Regions from separate parts of the Mesorhizobium sp. M7A.F.Ca.CA.001.04.2.1 genome, predicted to be linked through region 2. Evidence: predicted binding sites of a transcription regulator. Region 2 holds the regulator's gene; each other region holds the start of a gene.
The links. The regulator LexA, encoded in region 2, represses DNA repair genes until DNA is damaged. The targets are predictions, from matches to a motif close to TGTTCNNNNTGTGTTCNG.
Positions count from the first base shown of each region.

Region 1 (3,970 bases), on a different contig from region 2:
ATGGACAATGAACGCATCGCCGAACTGTTCGAGGGTCTCGGCCCTGTCAGCATCCGCAAACTGTTCGGCGGCAAGGGCATCTATTTCGACGGCGTCATCGTCGCCATCGTGCTGCGCGGCGAATTGCTGTTGAAAGCCGACGAGCAAAGCGCCCCCGAGTTCGAGGCCGCCGGCTGCACGCAATGGACCTATACCGGCTCGCGCCACGGCAAGCTGGTCGCCATGCCCTATTGGAGCGTTCCCGACAGCGCTTTTGATGATCCCGACGAGATGACGGTCTGGGCACGCCGGGCGTATGAGGCGGGGCGAAGGGCGGGGAAGTGACGCCAGCCTTGGCACAGCGGAGGGACAGCACCCCCTCTGTCCCGCCGACCTTGGAGGCCGTGCCCTACAATGCCCTGGCTATCCTCGCCGCCAGCCGTGCATTGTTTTCCACCAGCGCGATGTTGGTCTTCAGGCTCCTGCCGCCGGTCAGTTCGAGGATCTTTCCCAGCAGGAATGGCGTCACCGCCTTGCCGGTGACATGTTGTGCCTCGGCGGCCTTCTGCGCGGCGTCGATATAGCCCGCCATCTCCGCAGCCGGGATTTCCTGGTTTTCCGGCACAGGATTGGCAATCAGCATGCCGCCAGCAAGCCCAAGTGCTGCCCTCGTCTGGTAGAAATGCGCGATCTCTTCCGGCTCGTGCAAGGTCAGCGGCGCGCGGAACGGCGATTGCCTGGACCAGAAGGCCGGCATCGTCTCGCAGCCATGGCCGATCACCGGCACGCCGCGCGTCTCCAGCACTTCCAGCGTCTTTTCGATGTCGAGGATCGCCTTGGCGCCGGCCGAGACGACAATCACCGGGGTGCGCGCCAGCTCGTCGAGATCGGCGGAAATGTCAAAGCTCTTTTCGGCGCCCTTGTGCACGCCGCCGATGCCGCCGGTGGCAAACACTTTTATGCCGACAATATGCGCCGCGATCATCGTGGCGGCGACCGTGGTGCCGCCGGTGCGCCCTTGCGCCACGGCAAAACCGAGATCGGCGCGCGACAGCTTCATGGCGTCGCCCGTCATCGCCAGCGATTCGCGCTCGCCGTCAGAAAGCCCGATCTTGATGCGGCCGCCAACCACGGCGATCGTCGCCGGCACGGCGCCGCCATCGCTGATGATCTTTTCGACATCGGCCGCCATGGCGCCGTTGTCGGGGTAGGGCATGCCATGGGTGATGATGGTGCTTTCCAGCGCCACCACCGGCCGGCCGTCGGCCAGGGCCTGCGCCACCGGCGCGTGGATGTCGATGAAGGGGCGGGCGGTCTCAGGGGTCATCAAGGTCTCCTATCCGGAATGCGGCGCGTCCGTCGGACGCTCGGCAACATCGCGGCACTATGAATTCGCCGGTCTCATGCCACTTCCCTGGCATCCGGCACAAGGACCAACGCTTCCGCGAAGCTCGCCGCGGTGAACTCCGGAACGGCGGCGGCGCTTTCGATGGCAAGCGTCGCCCCGGCAATGCCTTCGCGCAGAGCTGCCCGCAGCGGCAGTCCTCGCAGCAAGGCTGCGACCGTTGCGCCCGCCAGCGCATCGCCGGCGCCGGTGACGTCGGCGACCTTTCTTGGTGGCGGCGGCAGGATAGAGAAGGCGCCGGCTTCATCGAAGCCCAGCATGGGCCCGCCGCCTGCCGTCACCACGCCGCTGACGAGGCCGCTGCATCGCAACCCGTCGACCACCTCGCGCTCCGTGGCATTCGCGGCGACGCCGGCCAGCGCCATGGCCTCGCGCCGGTTCATGAAGACCAGCGAAAGCTCCTTCAGCACCGGTAGCAACCGCACCACCTTGGCCGGCGAAATGGCAATCGCGAAAACCGGCTTGCCCGCGGCGAGCGCGACCAGCCGTTCCAGCGCCGTCGTCGGAAGATTGGCGTCGCAGAAGACGGCATCTGCGGCGGCGATCACCTCCCGCACCCTGGAGCGCCTGATCTGCTTGGGAAACGCCAAATCATAGAGCGCCATGTCGGCAAAGCCGACGATCAGCTCGCCTTCGCTGTCGATCAGCGCCGTGTAGCTCGGCGTCGTGCGGTCGAGGAAGACCGCCGACAGGTCGGTAATGCCTGCCCCGGCAATGGCTCGCGAAACGGTGTCGGCAGCGGCATCGCCGCCGCGAACCGACATCAGCGACGCGGAGACGCCGCGCCGCACGGCACTGCGCAAGGCGTTGAAGACGCCGCCGCCGACATCCTCGCGCATTGTGCCCGGATTGGAGGCGGCGGGCACGTAGGCGCCGGACACCTGGCCGCGCCGGTCGATATGGGCGCCGCCTACGGCCAGTATTTTCGCGGATTTCAGCATGCCGGCGATATGACCTTTGTTATTCCAGCCGCACAAGCGCTAGGCTGTGCGACCGAGCTTCGCATGCAAGGCGGCGATTCGGCAGGTCGAAACAACCGAGCCGTCTGGCCCAACGTGCGGTGCATTCCTGATCGAATCCTTGGACAAAAAAAGAACAAATCCGGATAATGCTTGTTTTTCAGATATTTGATCCCTCTTGCCAAATGAGAACAAAAAAGGTACAAATAGGCAGGGATTACGGATTGTCCGGCCTTCATTGACGACCAAGGGGTGATGTATCATGGCTCAGAATTCTTTGCGGCTGGTAGAGGACAAGGCAGTGGACAAATCAAAGGCTCTGGATGCGGCGCTGTCGCAGATCGAGCGGGCTTTCGGCAAGGGCTCGATCATGCGGCTCGGCGCCAACGAGCAGGTCGTCGAGATCGAAACGGTGCCGACCGGCTCGCTTGGCCTCGACATCGCGCTTGGCGTCGGTGGCCTGCCGCGCGGCCGCATCATCGAGATCTACGGGCCGGAAAGCTCGGGCAAGACGACGCTGGCCCTGCACACCGTGGCCGAAGCCCAGAAGAAGGGCGGCATCTGCGCCTTCGTCGATGCCGAGCACGCGCTTGACCCGGTCTATGCCCGCAAGCTTGGCGTCGATCTCGAAAACCTGCTGATTTCGCAGCCCGACACCGGTGAGCAGGCGCTGGAAATCTGCGACACGCTGGTGCGCTCCGGCGCCATCGACGTGCTGGTGGTCGATTCGGTCGCGGCGCTGACGCCACGTGCCGAAATCGAAGGCGAGATGGGTGATTCGCTGCCCGGCCTGCAGGCCCGCCTGATGAGCCAGGCGCTGCGCAAGCTGACCGCCTCGATCTCGCGCTCCAACACCATGGTCATCTTCATCAACCAGATCCGCATGAAGATCGGCGTCATGTTCGGTTCGCCCGAGACGACGACCGGCGGCAACGCGCTGAAATTCTACGCATCGGTGCGCCTCGACATCCGCCGCATCGGCTCGGTCAAGGACCGCGACGAAGTCGTCGGCAACCAGACCCGCGTCAAGGTGGTCAAGAACAAGCTGGCGCCGCCCTTCAAGGTGGTCGAGTTCGACATCATGTATGGTGAAGGCGTGTCCAAGACCGGCGAACTGGTCGATCTCGGCGTCAAGGCCGGCGTGGTCGAGAAGTCGGGCGCCTGGTTCTCCTACAATTCGCAGCGTCTCGGCCAAGGCCGCGAGAATGCCAAACTGTTCCTGCGCGACAATCCCGACACCGCACGCGAGATCGAGCTGGCGCTCCGACAGAATGCCGGGCTGATCGCCGAAAAGTTCCTTGAGAATGGCGGCTCCGAAGGTGGCGACGACGGGTTCGAGGAGGAATCCGGCGCGATGTGACAACTCGCGAGGTCGGCCGGAGTTCGGCCATAATCGCATTCTATTATCTCGGGCTTAAGTAATCGAGTTCCGCGTTAATGCGTTTTGAAACCGCCGGCCCAGTGCCGGCGGTTTTGCGTTTCGGCGGCGAAAACAGGCCGGTTCGAACGGCCGGCAAAGGCCGTGGATTGGACCAATTCCGTGTTTCTGGACAGGGTGAAGCGCGGCGGCTAAAAGGCCAAGTCCTAATCTTCTAAAACGCAGAGCCCATTTCCGCCGGTTTGCCGG
Region 1 covers NZ_RZQT01000068.1:3,815-7,784, forward strand. Annotated here, with positions in the region: gene EN955_RS20995 (TfoX/Sxy family protein) at 1-324, shown strand; gene EN955_RS21000 (pseudouridine-5'-phosphate glycosidase) at 389-1,306, opposite strand; gene EN955_RS21005 (carbohydrate kinase family protein) at 1,381-2,325, opposite strand; gene recA (recombinase RecA) at 2,606-3,703, shown strand.
Region 1: the regulator LexA is predicted to act here: its motif matches at 2,531-2,548, upstream of recA (recombinase RecA).

Region 2 (3,970 bases):
CGTGGTGTCGCCGCATGAGGTGGTCGGCCCGAGTTTTCAGATGTCGTTCGCCGCGACCGCGGCTCTGGTCGGCGCTTATGCCGGCTGGGCGGATCACCGCGCGGGAAAAGCAAGACCGCCGCCGCCGAAGCGATCCTTGCCCGGGTTCCTGACACGAAAATTCCTGCTGGCGGCAATTGGTCTGGCCATGACCTCGATCATCGCCGGCAGCGCCACGACGCTGTTTGCCATCTGGCATTTTCAGCGTGTGTCGCCGCTCAGCCTGTTCGCCAATCTCGCGGTTATGCCGATCGTCACCGTCGTCATGTTCCTGGCCGTCGCCAGCGCGCTGCTGATGCCTTTCGGATTGGATTGGCCAGCTCTCTACCTGATGGGCAAGGGCCTGACGATGATGATCGCCATATCGGGCTGGATCTCCGAGCGTTCGCCTGTCGATGGGGTCGGGCTGATTTCGCAACAGTCGGTCCTGCTGGTGGCCATTGCCCTGGTCATCGCGACGATGGCGACGACATGGCTGCGGCTCGCGGCTCTGCCATTCGCGTTGGCAGGCTTGCTGACCGTCTCGGATACGCGCACGCCCGATGTGCTGATCTCGGAAGACGCCCGGCTGGTGGCGTTGCCGATCGGTGGCGGTGAGCTTGCCGTTAGCCGGCAACGGCCGAACGAATTCACCGTCGACAACTGGAAACGCGCGCTGACATCGGAAACCATCGTCGTTCCGGAAGTGTTCGACAACAGCGATGGGCAATTCGACGTCGCGGATGCCGTTGAGCTACCGCCGGGATCGCCGTTCTATTGCTCCTCAGGCGTTTGCGTGGCCAGGCACATGTCCGGTGCGATCATTGCCTATGTCGAGGACCGCAAGGACACCTGGAAAGCCTGCGGCTTCGCCGAGCTGATCGTCGTCAACGACGCCACCGCCTATGACGCCTGTCATAACCCACTGGTTCTCGTCATCACCAAGCGGCAACTGGCTCGCAAAGGCAGTGCCGCGGTCTTCTTCGATCGCCAATCGGCGACCACGCCGGCGACGATCAGCTTCGCGGTGGACAGCCCATATCGGCCCTGGCACACGCAACGCAGATACTCTCGCGAGGCGAGGGGGCTGGCACCCTTCAAGAAACCCGAGAAGCCAGTGGTCAACCCACAGCCGTCTCAGTAGCGACGGATCAGGCCGACGAGCTTGCCTTGCACCTTGACCCTATCGGGCCCGAAAATCCGTGTCTCGTAGGCTGGATTGGCGGCTTCGAGGGCAATCGAGGCGCCCTTGCGGCGGAACCGCTTCAGCGTCGCTTCCTCTTCATCGACCAGCGCCACGATGATCTCGCCGGGGCTGGCCGTATCGGCGTTACGGATGATGACGGTGTCGCCGTCGAAGATGCCGGCCTCGATCATCGAATCGCCCTTGACCTCCAGCGCATAGTGCGCGCCGCCCATGATCATGTCCGGCGGCACCGAAATCGAATGCGTCTGATGCTGGATGGCATCGATCGGCACGCCGGCGGCGATGCGACCCATGACCGGGATCGAAACGGCAGAGACCGCATCGTCGTCATTGCCGGGCGAAGGCATCCGCGAAGGCGCCGGCTTGATCTGCCGGCCAAGAGCACCACCCTGACCAAGACTGCCCTGGATGACGCTTGGCGAAAACTTCTTTGCCGCATTGAGGCCTGGCGCGATGGAGTCCGGCAGCCGCAGCACTTCCAGCGCGCGGGCCCGATTGGGCAGCCGGCGGATAAAGCCGCGCTCCTCAAGGGCCGTGATCAGCCGATGAATCCCGGATTTGGAGGCAAGGTCGAGCGCCTCCTTCATTTCGTCGAAGGATGGCGGAATGCCGCTCTCCTTCAGGCGTTCATGGATGAACATCAGCAGTTCATGTTGCTTGCGTGTCAGCATGGCGGCCCCCAGGTTCCCTGAAACCAGAATCGAAAAACAAACCCAGAACAAACACTATCTGTTCCAGTTGTGTTCTGCAACCGTTTAAAGTTTAATGAATTTGTTAAGGCTGCTGAAATTATTTGGCGCTTGCCAGCGGGTTACGATCGACGGGCGCCACCTTCGGCAATGCGCCTGCTCACATTGAAATTGTTATGGTTAATGACCTGTGGCTTATCCTCTACCAAAGCTTGGCATTATCTGTCGATCAGCCTCGACAAGGGGCGATTGCAACCTTCGGGACGTTCGTTGGCCGTGAACGAAACGGAGCCAAAACGCCAACGTCAGTTGGGCATTTTGGCTGGAAATTCAGCTCTCCGTCATTTGCCAGGCAGTGAGGGCAGCGACGGCGGATCGCCGGGATCGGTGCGTCAGGTAACGGCTTCCTTGACGGCGAAACGCTGGTCCTTCCATGCACCCGTGCGCAGAATGTCTTCCAGAACCTCAACCGCCAGCCACACATCCTTGTAGCTGACATAGAGCGGCGTGAAGCCGAAACGGATGGTCGACGGTGCGCGGAAGTCACCGATCACCCCGCGCTCGATCAGCGCCCGCATGATTTGATAGCCGTGGTCGTGAAGGAACGACACCTGGCTGCCGCGCCTGGTCGCGTCGCGGGTGGTCTCCAGCGTGAGACCGTAGGCGCCGCACTTGGCTTCGACGAGCTGGATGAACAGTTCTGTCTGCGCGACGCTCTTCTTTCGCAATGCCGCCATGTCGACGTCGCTCCAGATGGCAAGCGCGCCTTTGAGCGCCCGCATCGACAGGACCGGTTGCGTACCGCACAGAAAACGGCGGATGCCGGTGCCGGCAACATAACCCCGTTCGAAGGCAAAGGGCCGCGCATGGCCCCACCAGCCGCTGAGCGGCTGGCTGATATCGCCGTGGTGGCGCTGCGCGGCATAGATGAAGGCCGGCGCGCCCGGACCGCCGTTGAGGTACTTGTACGTGCAGCCGACAGCGAAATCGGCATTTGCCTGATCGAGCTCGACGGGCAGGGCGCCGGCGGTGTGGCAGAGATCCCAGACGATCAGCGCTCCGGCCGTATGAGCCCTGCGCGTCAGCGCCGCCATGTCGCGCAGTTCACCCGATTTGTAATTGACGTGGTTGACCAGCACCACCGCGACGTTTTCGTCGATCAGATCTTCGATGGTCGGCGCGTCGACGCCCGCGAGGCGCAGCAGGACGCCATCCCGGGTCGAGGCCACGCCTTCGGCGATGTACAGGTCGGTGGGAAAACTGTCACCTTCGGCGACGATGGCTGACCGGCCGGGCCGCATCTCCATCGCTGCGTGCAGCACCTTGTAGATGTTGGTCGATGTCGTGTCGCAGACAACGGTCTGGCCGGCCGCGGCTCCTATCAGGCGTCCGAGCTGGTCGCCGAGTTCGATCGGCATCTCGAACCATCCGGCCGTGTTCCAGGCTCGGATAAGATCTCGGGCCCATTCCTGCGTCGCCGCCTGCTGCAGCTCGCCGAAAACGGCATGAGATGCTGCCCCCAGTGAATTGCCGTCGAGATAGATCACCCCCTCCGGCAGAATGAAACGGTCGCGCATGGCCCGCAGCGGATCCGTGGCATCCATCGCTTCGACTGCGGCGAGATCAGGAATTCCACTCATGGTCAGTCCCCGGTTGTTCGCGAAGGGTTTCCGCCACAGAGCGTCCCTTCGGTGAGCCTGTTCTCATTTCGATGATGTCAGAGCCGAGTGCGGACCGTCCACAGCTCCGGAAACAGCACGACCTCGAGCATTTTCTTCAGATACGAAGCACCCGACGTGCCGCCGGTGCCGCGCTTCAGACCGATGATGCGCTCCACCGTGGTGACGTGGTTGAAGCGCCAGCGGCGGAAATAATCCTCGAAGTCGACCAGCTTCTCGGCCAGTTCGTAGAACATCCAGTAGCGCTGCGGATCGCGGTAGATAGTCTGCCAGGCGACCAGGACCTCTTCATTCTCGGTTCGCGTCTCACGCCAGTCCGTGCGCCTGGCATCGGCACCGATGTCGAATCCGTTGCGCGCCAAAAGCAGCAGCGCTTC
Region 2 covers NZ_RZQT01000091.1:8,317-12,286, forward strand. Annotated here, with positions in the region: gene EN955_RS24145 (ComEC/Rec2 family competence protein) at 1-1,162, shown strand, start outside; gene lexA (transcriptional repressor LexA) at 1,156-1,896, opposite strand; gene kynU (kynureninase) at 2,307-3,554, opposite strand; gene kynA (tryptophan 2,3-dioxygenase) at 3,632-3,970, opposite strand, start outside.

Region 3 (3,970 bases), on a different contig from region 2:
CCCATATGGACTTCGAACCCGTAGCGGTCGTGATGGTTGCCGCAGCCGCACATCATGCGGTCGCGCATCACCTTGGCGACGATCGAGGCGGCGGCGATCGACTGCGAACGCTGGTCGCCCTTGATCAGCGCGCGCCCTTCACAAGGCAGTCCCGGCGGCACGTCGCGTCCATCGGCAAGCGCAAGCTTCGGCCGGATCGACAGCCCTACCAGCGCGCGCCGCATGGCTTCCAGGCTTGCCTTGAGGATGTTGCTGCCGTCGATGCCCTCGGCGCTGATGGAGGCCATCGAGACCGCCTGTGCGGAGCCGAGAATGCGCAGGAACAGGGCCTCACGCTGTAAATGGCTGAGGCGTTTGGAATCGTCGAGGCCGTCGGGAATGTTGGCGGGATCGAGCACCACCGCCGCGGCGACCACCGGCCCGGCCAGGGGGCCGCGGCCTGCCTCGTCTATCCCGGCGACCGGCCACAGGCCCTCCGCCATCGCCTTCGTCTCGAAGGAGAAGTCGGGCTTCTCGATGATCTCAAAGAGAGGCGGAGAATCAGAACGCGCGCGAGCCATGTTGCGGCGAGGTTCGCATCGGCTCCGATTCTCCGCAAGTCCCTCCGGGTCGGGTGGGGCGCCGGACCGGGAGGGCACCGTCTGCAGGCCGGGGCAGGCCGGACGGGATTCTTGGTGCGCGACGGATCAAACCATCGCGACGAATTGTCTCTTCAAAGCAGCGTCAGTTGCACCTGGTCTTTCCCGGCGGCAACGAACTGATCGGTCCGCAGCGTGCGCCGTTCGGCATTGAGACCAAGCCGCTTGGCTGTGATCTCGAAGCGCCGGCCGATCTGCCAGGCATAGGGACCGGCGCCCTTCATGCGCTTGCCCCATTCCGAATCGTAGTCCTTGCCGTCACGCATGGAGCGGACAAGCGACATCACATGGCGGTAACGGTCGGGATAATGGCGCAGCAGCCAGTCCTTGAAGATCGGGCTGACCTCCAGCGGCAGCCGCAGGATCACATAACCCGCCTCGCGCGCGCCGGCCGCACGTGCCGAATCGAGGATGCGTTCCATCTCCGGATCGGTCAGGCCCGGAATGATCGGAGCCACCATGACCGACGCCGGAATGCCGGCATCCGAAAGCTGCCGGATCGCTTCCAGCCGCTTGGTCGGCGTCGACGCGCGCGGCTCCATGGTGCGCGCCAGCATGCGGTCGAGCGTCGTCACCGACAGCGCCACCTTGGCGAGCCCTCGTTCGGCCATGCGCGACAGGATATCGATATCGCGCGTCACCAGGGCGGACTTTGTCACGATGCCGACCGGATGGCCGCGCGCTTCCAGCACTTCGAGGATTTCGCGCATGATCCGGTACTGCTTCTCGATCGGCTGGTAGGGGTCGGTGTTGGTGCCGATGGCGATGGTGCGCGGCTGATAGCTGTCCTTCGAAAGCTCCTTGTCGAGCAAGCGCGCCGCATCAGGTTTGGCGAACAGCTTCGATTCGAAATCCAGACCCGGCGACAGGCCCATGAACGCGTGCGTCGGGCGGGCAAAGCAATAGACGCAGCCATGCTCGCAGCCGCGATAAGGGTTGATGGAACGGTCGAAGGAAATGTCGGGCGATTCGTTGCGGGTGATGATGGTGCGCGGCTTCTCGACCTGCACTTCGGTCTTGAAGGGGGGCAGTTCTTCCAGCGAATTCCAGCCATCGTCGAACACGTGCCGGCTGACTGGCTCGAATCGGCCGGACGGGTTGATGCCGGCCGACCTGCCGCGGTTGCGGTCCGGGCGGACACGCATGCCGCTCTGCTCGACCATCGCATTGGCCATCTCGGCTCTTCCTGCTCCGAAAGCTGCAATGTCGGCGCGCACGATCTGTTCCATTTTCGCCCGCTCCCAGGGACTGTCCGTGTTGTGTCGAATCGCTCTGTTCATGAAATTATTCCTATTTCATCGATGAGAACAAAGCAAGAACTTTCTATGGTGCGATGCAAAACTGGCGCTGTCCGGCGCTTTCCGCTATTCGGCTAAGGATGCTCAGTGTTCTCATCGAAACCCGCAATGACGAGGAGGGCCTCGCCCGCACGCTCGCCTCGCTGATTGGCGGCGCGGTCGAAGGCGTGGTGCGTGAAGTCATCGTCTGCGACACAGGCTCCACCGACCAGACGCATCGTGTGGCCGAGCATGCCGGCTGTCAGTACGTGACCGGCGGTGTCGCTGCCGGCATCCGCCAGGCCAAGGGGGATTGGTTGCTGCTCCTGGAACCGGGCGCGCGGTTGGTGGAGGGCTGGATCGATGAGGTTGTCGCGCATACGGCCAGGCAGACCATGGCCGCACGGTTTTCGCGCACGCGGGCCAGCCGCACGCCATTCCTGGCACGGGTCTTTTCGGGAAACCGCGCCCTGGCCGACGGATTGCTGATCAGCAAGCGTCAGGCGGCGGCCGCGGCCAAGAGTGCCGGCAGTGCTGAGGCCATCGCCCGCGGCCTCGCAATGAAGCGGCTCGACGCCGAGATCTGGATGGCGCCCGCCAAGCAGGAACGCCGCTCCTCGACATGATTTTTTGCAGCTGCTCAGGCCATTGTGCATTGCACAAAATCTGACGCGGGGTTAGCTTCCGTTCAAGCGGGAATTGGGTTTGGGACATGCCGAGTGGCGAGCACCGATGCGGCATCGGTGGTGCTCTCATAGCCGAGGACCCAATGAAGCTTTCAACCCCCGACACATCCGGCGCGGCCAGTCTCGAGGCTATTGCGCGCGACGGCAGTCTGTTGCGACGCATCGCGGTGCGCATTCCGACCTATCTCAAGGACCTGCGCGAAAACCCCGCCTGGCTGCCGATGTTCGTGCTGGCGCGCACAATGCCTGGACGCCGCATGCATTGGCTGGGCGCAAAACGCGCCCGCCCGGTCGCCAATTCCGGGGATACGATGTTTGCCGGTGTCGAACGGGGAGCGGTCGTCGATGCGTTGCGCTCCGACGGGCTGTTCTCAGGCTTGGTCCTGCCGCCTGATATCCATGAAGAGATCGCCGACTTCGCCGGGCGCACGCCTTGCTACGGCAATTTCGACCGCCGTCTCGAATTCATGCCGGGGGAACATGCCGAGGCCGAGAAACGCCTTGGCCGCTCGCTGCTCAGCGGGCATTTTTTCGAGCGCATCCTCGACTGCCCGGCGGCGCTTGCCATCCAGCGCGATCCGCTGCTTCTGGATATTGCCGCGCACTATCTCGGCGGCCAGGCAAAACTGATCACGACGCGCGTCTGGTGGAGTTTTCCAACCGGTGCCGCTTCGGATGCCGACAAGAACCTCGCCTCGCTCGGCAAGTATCATTTCGACCTCGATGATTGGCGCATGCTGAAATTCTTCTTCTACCTCAAGCCGGTCGACGCCGACACCGGTCCGCATGTCTATGTCAGGGGCAGCCACAAGCGCCGCAGCCTCAAGCACCAGCTCACGCTTCTAGTTGGCCACCCCGCGCAACAGGTCCTGGATGTCTATGGCGAGCAGAGCCCGGTGACGCTGACCGGCGAGGCCGGTCTCGGTTTCGTCGAGGACCCTTTTGGCTTCCATATGGGCACCGTGCCGGCACGCACGCCGCGACTGATGATGGAAGTCGGCTTCGGCGTGTCGCCGCCGTCGCGCCGGCGGTTTCATGGCGAACCGGTCATCCGCTGAGAGCGACGCTTGCCTCGGCTTTACGGAGCTGATTTGCCGCGCCGCAAATGCTCGTCCAGGCGCGGCATGATCTCGACGAAGTTGCACGGCATATGCCGGTAGTCGAGCTGTGCCTTCAGGATGCCGTCCCACGCGTCCTTGCAGGCGCCTGGCGAACCCGGCAGCACGAAGACGAAGGTGGCGTTGACGACGCCGCCGGTCGCCCGGCTCTGGATCGTCGAGGTGCCGATCTTGTCGTAGGAGATCCGGTGGAACACTTCCGAAAAGCCATCCATGCGCTTTTCGAAGATCGGCTCCAGCGCGTCCGGCGT
Region 3 covers NZ_RZQT01000083.1:15,968-19,937, forward strand. Annotated here, with positions in the region: gene EN955_RS23260 (ribonuclease HII) at 1-560, opposite strand, end outside; gene EN955_RS23265 (PA0069 family radical SAM protein) at 713-1,867, opposite strand; gene EN955_RS23270 (glycosyltransferase) at 2,017-2,541, shown strand; gene EN955_RS23275 (hypothetical protein) at 2,685-3,659, shown strand; gene moaB (molybdenum cofactor biosynthesis protein B) at 3,680-3,970, opposite strand, start outside.
Region 3: the regulator LexA is predicted to act here: its motif matches at 1,942-1,959, upstream of EN955_RS23265 (PA0069 family radical SAM protein).

Region 4 (3,970 bases), on a different contig from region 2:
CAGAACCGCCTTCGGCAGCAGCAAGCCATAGGCGACGACCACCGCCACATCGGCCTGCAAGGCGCGAAAAGCGGCCTGTTCGGCCTCGCCTTTGAGCGAAACCGGCGTCCGCACCTCGATGCCCAGTCGCTCCGCCTCGCGCTGCACCGGCGACGGCGTCAGCTCCAGCCCGCGTCGTCCGGCAGCGCGCGGCGGCTGGGTATAGACGGCTGATATCTCATGGCCAGCCTCGGCGATCGCGCGCAAGGTCGGCACCGAAAACTCCGGCGTACCCATGAAGATGACGCGAAGGGGCATTTTTTCTTCCGGTATCCTGTCTTCTTGCTCGCGCAGTGTGCCGGCTCAGGCATCCGCTTCAAACGGGTTTACGAGCTTTAGGTCAAGGCCGTCGAAGTCGCGGGACGACCGTCGCGCTATCTTTCCGCTTCGATCTTCTCCATGATTTCCGCGTATTCATCGCCAATTGCGCTTTCAGATACGAAAGCCGAGCGAATTGCAGCCCACGCCGAGAGGCTCGACTCCTCTCGGGCCGGCCTCTCCGCAACTATGCCTTTGCGCAGAAGGCCGATGGCCTTGTCCGAGACGCTTTGGCCGACCTCGCGCGCCGCCAGTTCGATCTCGCGCTTCAAAGGCTCAGGAATGTCCCTGATCAGCATGTCGACCGTCGGCATCTCCATTTGGTGGCAATCCTGCCGACAATAGGCCTGGAGGGGACTCCCGTACCTTATCCCGCGAGCTTGCCCGGCGCCTTGTCCCTGGCGAGCTTCTTGAATTTCTTTACCACCATGTCGCGCTTCAGCTTCGAGATGTGATCGATGAACAGGACGCCATTGAGGTGGTCGATCTCGTGTTGCAGGCAGGTCGCCATCAACCCCTCGGCCTCTATCTCCTGCAATTTGCCGTCGCGGTCGAGATATTTGACCCGCACGGAGGCGGGGCGTTCGACCTCGGCGTAATAATCCGGGATCGACAGGCAGCCTTCCTCATAGACGGAGCGCGCGTCGGCGCTCTCCAGGATTTCCGGATTGATGAAGACATGCGGCGCCGGCGTCTCGTCTTCCTTGGCGAGATCGATCACCAGCAAGCGCAGCGGCTCGCCGATCTGGATTGCCGCCAGCCCGATGCCCGGCGCATCATACATGGTCGCCAGCATGTCGTCGGCTAATTTGCGCAAAGGCGCGTCGACACGCTCTACGGGCTTGGAAACCTCGCGCAGGATGGGGTCGGGAAGGATGATGAGCGGCTTGATCGGCATGGCGTTCCACCTAAGACCTCCAGCGAAACGCGTCAACCGGTTGGCATCAGGCGCGTTCACGTTTTGATCTGTGCTATCGCGGCGAATCGTCTATGCTGTCCACATGAATGATTTGAGCACCATCCTTTCGGAGCCTGTCGCCCGGCTTGGCGCCACAACGATCACGCTCGGCCATGCGCTGGCCTTCGGCGTTTTGCTGTTTCTGGCCCTGTTCGTGGCGCTGGTCATTGCGTTGTGGCGGTCGGCCAAGGCGCGCGCCGTGGCGGCCGCGGAAGCCGCCGATCATGCCCGCGATGCGGAAGTGCGGATGGCCGGCATTCTGCAAAGCCAGGCCGAAATGCAGGGCCGCATGGGCGCCATTGCGGAAGTGTTCGGCGCACGGCAGGCGGAACTGACGCAATCGATCGGCCAACGCCTCGACGCCATGACCGGCCGGCTCGGCCAGACCATGACCGAGCAGACCAAATCCACGCATGAGAGCCTGGCCAAATTGCAGGAACGGCTGGCGGTCATCGACGTCGCGCAAGGCAACATCCAGTCGCTCGCCGGCCAGGTCGTGCAATTGCAGGCGATCCTCTCGAACAAGCAGACGCGCGGCGCGTTCGGCCAGTCGCGCATGGAGGCGATCGTTGCCGACGGCCTGCCGCACGGTGCCTATGAGTTCCAGGCGACGCTGTCGAACGGCAGCCGGCCCGACTGCCTGGTGAAGATGCCGAACGGCGCGCCGTCGCTGGCCATCGATGCAAAATTTCCGCTGGAAGCCTGGAACGCCATCCGCGCCGCCGATGGCGCCGATCTGCAGAAGGCAGCTTCGCAGGCCTTCCGCCGCGACATCGAGATACATGTCCGCGATATCTCGGAAAAATACCTGATCCAGGGCGAGACGCAGGACACTGCCTTCATGTTCGTGCCGTCGGAATCGGTGTTCGCCGAGATCCACGAGAATTTCGAGGCGATCGTGCACAAGGCGCACCGTGCGCGCGTCGTCATCGTCTCGCCGTCGCTGCTGATGCTGTCGATCCAGGTCATCCAGGCGATCCTCAAGGATGCCCGCATGCGCGAACAGGCGCACCTGATCCAGGGCGAGGTCATCCGGCTGATGGAGGATGTTGCGCGTGTCGATGAGCGGGTGCGCAAGCTGCAGGTGCATTTCGGCCAGTCGGCCAAGGACATCGACGACATACTGGTTTCGACGTCGAAGGTCACCAAGCGCGGCCAGAAGATCGAGGCGCTGGAATTCGGCGCGCAGCCCGACGGCGATGCCGCCGTAGACGCCGCGTCACGGGGTCCCGCCGCCAAGGTCGATACCGGCGCGCGCGTTGCCGATTCGAAAACCGGGCAGCTCAGGCTGAGGGTCGTCGAAGGCGACGATTGAGGCGCGGTGCCGGACCGGCGCTACTGCTCCTCCAACGTGGTCATGCCCTGAAATTCAGGCAGCCAGTGCAGCGCCGAGCGGTGCCATTTCTGCTGTGTCGGGATCAAATCCTGGCGCTGCCGCGCGGTCCCCACGCGAATTCCATAGACCTTCGGACCATCTCCGACAGACGTGGCGTAAAGATGCGAACCGCAGTCGGCGCAAAAGGCCTGGGTGCGCTTGGCGCCGCTCGCCACGATCTTGATGTAGACTTTCGGCGTGCCCTTGGTGATGCGATAGTTGCTTTCCGGCGCCGGAACCGTAAGGCGAAAAGCCGTGCCAGTCAGTTGCTGGCAATCCGTGCAGTGGCAGATCGTGGTCTTTTCCGGATCGACCTCCGCCTCGTAGGTGATGGCGCCACAATGACAGCCGCCGTCTATTCTCATCTTCGTTCCTCCAAAGCCCCTTCAATCTAGCGGCGCAAGGCCGTGAGGCAATGGCACGGTTTTAGTCCAGGGCAGGATCGGATGCGGAATCGATCAGCCTGCGCCGCTGCTCCCAGGTGCCTGACGTCTGCGGCTTGACGAACAGCCGTGTGATCTCCGGCATTTCCTTCTTCAACTGCGCCTCCAGGCGCTCGACGCAAGCTTCGATCTCGGGCGCCGTCAAATGGTCCTCGAACTCGATGCTGAGCCCGGCGACGATCTCTGTCGGCCCCATATGGACGGTCAGGACGCCGTTCGCCCGCTGCACCGCCGGATCCTGCTGGGCGATCGCCAGCACTTTCATCTGCACCTCGGGCGACGCCGGCTCGCCGATCAGCAGGCCCTTGCTTTCGCGGGCCAGGAAGATCGCGGTCGCGCCAAGGATCAGCCCGATGCCGATAGAGGCGGCGCCGTCGAGCTCCGGCATCTCCAGCAGTTCCGCCGCCAATATGCCGGCGAAAGCGACGATCAGGCCGAGAAGTGCCGCACTGTCCTCGAACAGCACGGTGTAGACGCTCGGATCCTTGCTCGACTGCACGGCCTGCAGCCAGCCTTGCCTGCCCTTCTGCCGGCGAAACTCCTTCAGCGCCACCCACCACGAACTGCCTTCGAACAGGAAGGAAAGGCCCAGAACAATATAGTTGACCTTGGCGTTGGCGACCGGCTCCGGCGCCATGATATGGACCACGCCTTCGTAGAACGACACGCCGGCGCCCAGCGCGAAGACGAGGAGCGCGACGATGAAGCTCCAGAAGTAGAGTTCGCGGCCGTGGCCGAGCGGATGCGTGCGATCGGCAGGGCGAGCGGCGCGGTGCATGCCGTAGAGCAGCAGGCCGCCATTGCCGGTATCGACCAGCGAATGGACGCCCTCCGACA
Region 4 covers NZ_RZQT01000058.1:27,345-31,314, reverse strand. Annotated here, with positions in the region: gene fmt (methionyl-tRNA formyltransferase) at 1-297, opposite strand, end outside; gene EN955_RS19205 (plasmid stabilization protein) at 414-656, opposite strand; gene def (peptide deformylase) at 725-1,255, opposite strand; gene EN955_RS19195 (DNA recombination protein RmuC) at 1,359-2,630, shown strand; gene EN955_RS19190 (GFA family protein) at 2,651-3,055, opposite strand; gene EN955_RS19185 (cation diffusion facilitator family transporter) at 3,117-3,970, opposite strand, start outside.
Region 4: the regulator LexA is predicted to act here: its motif matches at 1,309-1,326, upstream of EN955_RS19195 (DNA recombination protein RmuC).